2 regions of the Actinomadura sp. SCN-SB genome follow, and region 2 is predicted to be linked to the other one. Evidence: riboswitches for the same ligand, from Rfam matches in the RefSeq annotation. Region 2 holds a riboswitch; the other holds the start of a gene.
The links. Region 2 has a riboswitch for glycine ahead of gcvP (aminomethyl-transferring glycine dehydrogenase). Riboswitches for the same ligand answer to the same signal wherever they lie in the genome.

Region 1 (3,406 bases), on a different contig from region 2:
CTTCTCGGGCATCCGCAGCAGCGCGCCCGCGGTGTGGGCGGTCAGCTCGCCCATGTAGTTCGCGACGGCCACCGGGCCCTGGCGCTCGCGCTCCTGGAGCGGGGTGATGCCGAGGAAGCCGACGCTGACGATCTTCTTCGGGTCGTCCAGGTCGTACATCTGGTTGCGGGTGACCGGCACCTGGAACGAGACCGGCCTGCCGTCCCGCTCGACGGTCAGCGCCACGGTGCGCCCGCCCGAGTCGCGGATGAGGCCCTGGAGCTGGTCGTAGTCGGTGATCCGCCGGCCGTCGTAGCTGACGATCCGGTCGCCGGCCCGCAGCCCCGCGGACGCGGCCGGCGTGGGCGTGTAGCCCTCCGGGCACTCGGTGAGCTGGGAGTCGGCCGGGATCGCGCACTTGGCCACCGCGCTGATCACCGGCTGCGGGGTGGGGGTGCCGATCCCCATCAGCAGGATCCCGAAGAAGATCACCGCGAGGACCAGGTTCATCGCGGGGCCCGCGAACATGATGGTGAGCTTCTGCCACCACTTCTTGGCGTAGAAGACCCGGTTCTCGTCGCCCGGCCGGACCTCCTCCAGCGACGCGCCGCGGGCCGACTCGATCAGCGCCTGGAACGGCCCGGTGCTGAGCCGCCGTGCCTGGCCCGGCAGGTCGCCCTTGCGCGGCGGCAGCATGCCGATCATGCGGATGTAGCCGCCGAGCGGGATCCATTTGACGCCGTACTCGGTCTCGCCCTTGTGCCGCGACCACAGCGTCGGCCCGAAGCCCACCATGAACTGCGGGGTGCGGACCCCGAACAGCTTGGCGAAGGAGAAGTGCCCCAGCTCGTGCAGGGCGATCGACGCCATCAGGCCGAAGAACAGGATCAAGACTCCCGCCAGCCAGCCCATGCGCACCCCGTTCCTCGGCGTTCCCCGGCAACCCGTTCAGACGTTCAAGGCTACGTGATCCGGGCCTCACCCGACCGCGTAGCAGTGCACACCCGGGCCGACGGGTCATACGGATGAGACGATCACGGTGGTTCAGGGGGCGGGGGCGGCGTCTGGTGGCACGGTGGGGCCGCTGCTAGCCTGGCTCGCAGCCGTTCACTCCGCGCGGGAGAGTTGAGTGGTCTTCGTCCGGCCTGTCCCGAGGGCCGAACGCCTGGGACGGCACGAGGACGAGGAGCGCTCATGGCCCCTGGCAGCCGGCCAGGGGACGCCGAAGGAGCAACTCCTCCCCGGAACCTCTCAGGCCCCAGGACCGCGCGGATCAGGTGACCTCTGGAAAGCGGGGACACGTCGTCCCCCGCCGAAGGTGAAAGCCCCGCCCGCCCCGCGAGGGGCCGGGGTGAAGCTCTCAGGCGCCGCCACGCGGCCGATGACAGAGGGGGAGGCCCGAACACGACCGGGTACGCGTGCGACGATCGGATCACGCGCCCGTGACGAAGGAGCCGAAACCCCATGTCCAGCTCGCCGGCGAAGCACACGCCGCTCTACGACGTCCACCGCGACCTCGGCGCCACCCTCGTCGACTTCGCCGGGTACCTGATGCCGCTCAGGTACGGGAGCGAGGTCGCCGAGCACCAGGCCGTGCGGACCGCCGCCGGGCTGTTCGACCTGTCCCACATGGGCGAGATCTTCGTCAGCGGGCCGGGCGCCGCCGCGGCGCTGGACTACGCGCTGGTCGGCGCCATGTCCCCGATGGCGGTGGGCAAGGCCAGGTACACGATGATCTGCGCGCCGGACGGGGGCGTCCTGGACGACCTCATCGTGTACCGGCTCGCGGACCAGACGTTCATGGTGGTGGCCAACGCCGCCAACGCCGCGACCGTCCGCGACGCGCTCACCGAACGGGCGGCGGGCTTCGAGGCGGCGGTGGAGGACCGGTCGGACGCGTACGCGCTGATCGCGCTCCAGGGCCCGCACGCGCAGCGGATCCTGGCGCGCCACACCGCGGCCCCGCTGGACGACCTGCGGTACTACGCCATCATGGCGGGCGAGGTGGCGGGCGTGGACGCGCTGATCGCCCGTACCGGCTACACCGGCGAGGACGGCTTCGAGCTGTTCGTGTCGGCGGGGGACGCGGTGGCCCTCTGGGGCGAGCTGGCCGAGGCGAAGCCCGGCGATGAGGAGAAGGTCGTCCCGGCCGGGCTGTCGGCGCGCGACACGCTGCGGCTTGAGGCGGGCATGCCGCTGTACGGCAACGAGCTGACCACGGAGACCACACCGTACGAGGCCGGCCTCGGCCGGGTGGTCAAGCTGGACAAGCCCGGAGATTTCGTGGGCAAGGCGGCGCTGGCCGTCCATGCGCAGACCCCTCCAGGCCGTAGGCTCGTGGGGCTGGTGGCCCGCGGGAGGCGCGCCCCCCGCAAGGGGTACGACGTCGTCTCGTCCGGCGGCACGCCGTGTGGAGTGGTGACGAGCGGCGCTCCGTCGCCCACACTGGGCAGGCCGATCGCCATGGCGTACGTGGACGGCGCCGTGACGGAGACCGGGCTGGCGGTGGACGTCCGCGGCCGGCTGGAGCCGGTCGACGTGGTGGACCTGCCCTTCTACAAGCGTTCCTGAGACCAGAGCTGGAGAGAAGAAGCATCGTGAGCGTTCCGGAGCAGCTGCGCTACAGCGAAGAGCACGAATGGGTGGCCGGGCTCGACACCGAGGACGGCGTCGTGACCATCGGCATCACCGCGTATGCCGCCGACGCCCTCGGCGAGATCGTCTTCCTTGAACTGCAGCCCGGCGAGGGCGACCCGGTCGAGGCGGGTGAGCCGTGCGGCGAGGTCGAGTCCACCAAGTCCGTCAGCGACATCTACTCGCCCGTCAGCGGCGAGGTCACCGCGATCAACGCCGCGGTGATCGACGAGCCCAAGGTCATCAACGACGACCCGTACGGCGAGGGGTGGATCTTCAAGGTGCGGATCTCCGAGGAGCCCGGCGACCTCCTGGACGCGGAGGCTTACGGCAAGCTCATCGAGGAGTCCTGAGACGTGCCCCTGAACGACCCGCCGCACACCCCTCTGCATGACCCGCTGAACGACCCGCTGGCCTCCGTCGACCCCGACGTGGCCAGGGCGGTCGCGGCCGAGCTCGACCGGCAGCAGTCCACCCTGGAGATGATCGCCTCGGAGAACTTCGCGCCGGTGTCGGTGCTGGAGGCGCAGGGGTCGGTCCTCACCAACAAGTACGCGGAGGGCTATCCGGGCAAGCGGTACTACGGCGGCTGCGAGTACGTGGACGTCACCGAGCAGCTCGCCATCGACCGGGCCAAGGAGCTGTTCGGCGCCGAGCACGCCAACGTCCAGCCGCACAGCGGGGCCCAGGCCAACACGGCGGTGTACTTCGCGCTGCTGGAGCACGGCGACACCATCCTCGGCCTGGATCTGGCGCACGGCGGCCACCTCACGCACGGCATGCGGCTGAACTA
Region 2 (3,406 bases):
CAGCTGCCATTCGCCGCGCGGCAGCGCCGTCCCCGAGGTGCCGGTGGGCACGGCCTCGGGCGCGTGCGCGATCCGGACACGGTAGCGGCGGGTCTCGTCGTCCTCTCCGGGGAGGCGGCGGGCTTGGGCCGTGCGCAGCCCCAGCCGTTCCAGCGCGGTCACCACGGCCCGGCCGGACGGCCTGGGGTTGGGGGTGCCGACCGCGTAGAGCGTGCCGTGGCCGATGGCGTGGCCGAGGAAGAACGTGGCGGCCAGCGCGGCGACCGAGGCGTAGCCGGCGGTCAGCCCGGTGAGCGCCGCCAGCCCGATCATCGTCCAGGTGACGGCCATCCACCGTTTGCGGCCCGCCATCCCCACCGCGCTGATGAAGGCGATCACCGGCGCGATGTCGGTGTGCACCGGGGCGGTGTCGGTGCCGCCCCAGATCAGCGAGTCCAGCACCCCGCCGGGCGCCGAGGAGATCACCATGTCGTCCAGCAGGACCGTGAGGGTGAAGGTGATCACGGCGGCCAGCAGCGCGATCGCGACCCGCGTCCCTTCCTTGCGGAACAGCCGTTCCACCGCGAACGCCACGGGAACCGCCAGCACCCCGAAGCTGGAGACCAGGGTGGCGAGGGTGAGCAGGGGCCTGGGGGCGTGCGCGGTGCCCTGGGTGATGTCGGTCTGCAGCCCGTGCGTGGCCTGCGGGGCGAACGAGACCAGCAGCATGACGGCCAGCAGCCCCGCCACCGATGCGGCGAACCGGATGGCGTCGGAGGGTCGGCGGATCCGGTCGGGGCTGGGCGGCTCGTCGACGGGCACGGCGCCGGGGGCGGCCTGGACCGGTCGCACCGTGTCCTGGCCGTGGTCGTGCTCGTCTTCGTGGGCCCGCGTCAACGCCCCACCGCCGTCCGCACCCGTCACTGTGATCAGCGTCCCAGACCCGGCGGCGCGCCGTCGAGCGCGGCGCCCGCCCGCGCGTTCAAGGTGACGTCCAAGGTGATGTGTACCCTTCTGGCCCGCGTGCCCGGGGCGGCGCGGGGACTCTTCGCCCGCCGGTCCCCGTCCGCGGCGGCCTGTGCTCCCCCGTCCCTGGCGTCCCCTCGGCCCCGTGAGATGTGGGTATCGTACTGGGCCGTACGCGGAGGGGCTCAACGCCTGGGAGCCGGCGAACGGTTCCGCTCGGGAACGTCCGGCGTGCGAGGTGCCTCGCCCCGTGGTGATCGGGCCGGCGGCGGGGTTGGATAGAGTGCTGCGAAGGAACAGCCGTCGACCCTGTGCGGGAGAGATCCCACGCCGCCGGCGTGGGGCGCCGAAGGGGCAACCTCCCCGGAACCTCTCAGGCAAAAGGACCGCTCGGGCGAGGCACCTCTGGAAAGCAGGCACCGTTCCCCGATTTCGGGGTACGGGGTCTCACCGAAGGGGAAATCCCGCACCGCCGGGAGGGCGCACCTCGCGGACGGGACGGGCGAATCTCTCAGGTGCCGATGACAGAGGGGGAGACCGGCCGCCGGCCTCGTGGTGCCGTCCGGGATTCGTCCCCGGGAGGCCCCGCGGTGACGGCGGTGGCCCTGAGCGACCTCAGCAGCCAGGAGGCTCCCCAGATGACCGCCCAGTACTTCGCCCCTGTGGCGTCGCCGCAGCATCCACGATCGGCGTTCGCCGACCGGCACATCGGGCCCGCGCCGGACGAGACCGCCCGGATGCTGGCGGCCATCGGCTATTCCGGCGCCGAGGCCCTGATCGACGACGCGGTGCCCGCCGCGATCCGCACCGCGCGCCCGCTGAACCTGCCGCCCGCGCTGAGCGAGAGCGCCGCGCTGGACCGGCTGCGCGAGCTGGCGTCCCGCAACACCGTGCTGACCTCGATGATCGGCCTGGGCTACCACGGCACGATCACCCCGGGCGTGATCCTGCGCAACGTGCTGGAGAACCCCGGCTGGTACACCGCGTACACCCCGTACCAGCCGGAGATCTCGCAGGGCAGGCTGGAGGCGCTGCTGAACTTCCAGACCGTGGTGAGCGACCTGACGGGCCTGCCGATCGCCAACGCCTCCATGCTGGACGAGGGCACCGCCGCGGCCGAGGCGATGGCCCTGGCGCACCGGGTGTCCAGGCGGGCGTCCAAGAACGCCGCGGAGGGGGCGTTCCTGGTGGACGCCGACGCGCTGCCGCAGACCATCGAGGTCGTGCGGACCCGCGCCGTCCCGCTGGGCATCGAGGTGGTGACCGCCGACCTGAGCGGGGGACTGCCCGACGGCGACTTCTTCGGCGTGCTCGTGCAGTACCCGGGCGCGTCCGGCGCCGTGCGCGACCTGGAGCCGGTCAGCGCGCAGGCGCACGAGCGCGGGGCCCAGGTCGTCGTCGCCGCGGACCTGCTGGCGCTCACGCTGCTGCGGCCGCCGGGGGAGTGGGGCGCCGACATCGTGGTGGGCTCGGCGCAGCGGTTCGGCGTCCCGTACGGGTTCGGCGGCCCCCACGCCGGTTACATGGCGGTGCGGGAGGGCATCCAGCGCCAGCTGCCGGGCAGGCTGGTCGGCGTGTCGGTGGACGCGGACGGCGCCCCGGCGTACCGGCTGGCGCTTCAGACCCGTGAGCAGCACATCCGCAGGGAGAAGGCCACCAGCAACATCTGCACGGCGCAGGTGCTGCTGGCGGTGATGGCGGCCATGTACGCGGTCTACCACGGCCCGGAGGGCCTGGCCGCGATCGCGCAGCGCGTCCACCGGCACGCCCAGGCCCTGGCCGCCGGGCTGCGGCGGGCGCCGGACGTCGAGATCGTCCACGACCGCTTCTTCGACACGGTCCTGGCACGGGTGCCGGGCCGTGCCGCCGGGATAATCCAGCGTGCCCGCGACCTGGGCATCAACCTGCGTCCCGTGGACGCCGACCATGTCGCGATCGCCTGCGACGAGACGACCACCGCGGACCACCTCACCGCCGTAGGGAGCGCGTTCGGCCTGGACGGGCCGGTGCCCGCCGAGGCCGAGGGGGACGGGTTCGGCGCGCTGCGGCGCGAGAGCCCCTACCTCACCCACCCGGTGTTCCACGCGCACCGCTCCGAGACCGCCATGCTGCGCTACCTGCGCAGACTCCAGGACAAGGACATCGCGCTCGACCGGTCGATGATCCCGCTCGGCTCCTGCACGATGAAGCTGAACGCGACCGCCGAGATGGAGCCGATCACCTGGCCGGAGTTCGCGAACCTTCACCCGTTCGCGCCGCTCGACCAGGCCCGCGGCTACCTGGAGCTGATCGGCGAGCTGGAGGACCGGCTGGCGGAGATCACCGGGTACGCGAAGGTGTCGGTGCAGCCGAACGCCGGGTCGCAGGGCGAGCTGGCCGGGCTGCTGGCCATCCGCGGCTACCACGCCTCCCGCGGCGAGGAGCACCGGACCGTGTGCCTGATCCCGTCCTCGGCCCACGG

Region 1: linked by a shared signal. The riboswitch ahead of gcvT (glycine cleavage system aminomethyltransferase GcvT) and the one ahead of gcvP (aminomethyl-transferring glycine dehydrogenase) in region 2 are both predicted to bind glycine.

Annotation. Positions count from the first base shown of each region.
Region 1 covers NZ_JBIMPP010000001.1:30,207-33,612, reverse strand. Annotated here, with positions in the region: gene ACGWYJ_RS00225 (M50 family metallopeptidase) at 1-891, opposite strand, end outside; glycine riboswitch at 1,087-1,256, shown strand; gene gcvT (glycine cleavage system aminomethyltransferase GcvT) at 1,444-2,550, shown strand; gene gcvH (glycine cleavage system protein GcvH) at 2,577-2,966, shown strand; gene glyA (serine hydroxymethyltransferase) at 3,000-3,406, shown strand, end outside.
Region 2 covers NZ_JBIMPP010000012.1:117,218-120,623, forward strand. Annotated here, with positions in the region: gene ACGWYJ_RS10930 (flippase-like domain-containing protein) at 1-903, opposite strand, end outside; glycine riboswitch at 1,250-1,344, shown strand; gene gcvP (aminomethyl-transferring glycine dehydrogenase) at 1,584-3,406, shown strand, end outside.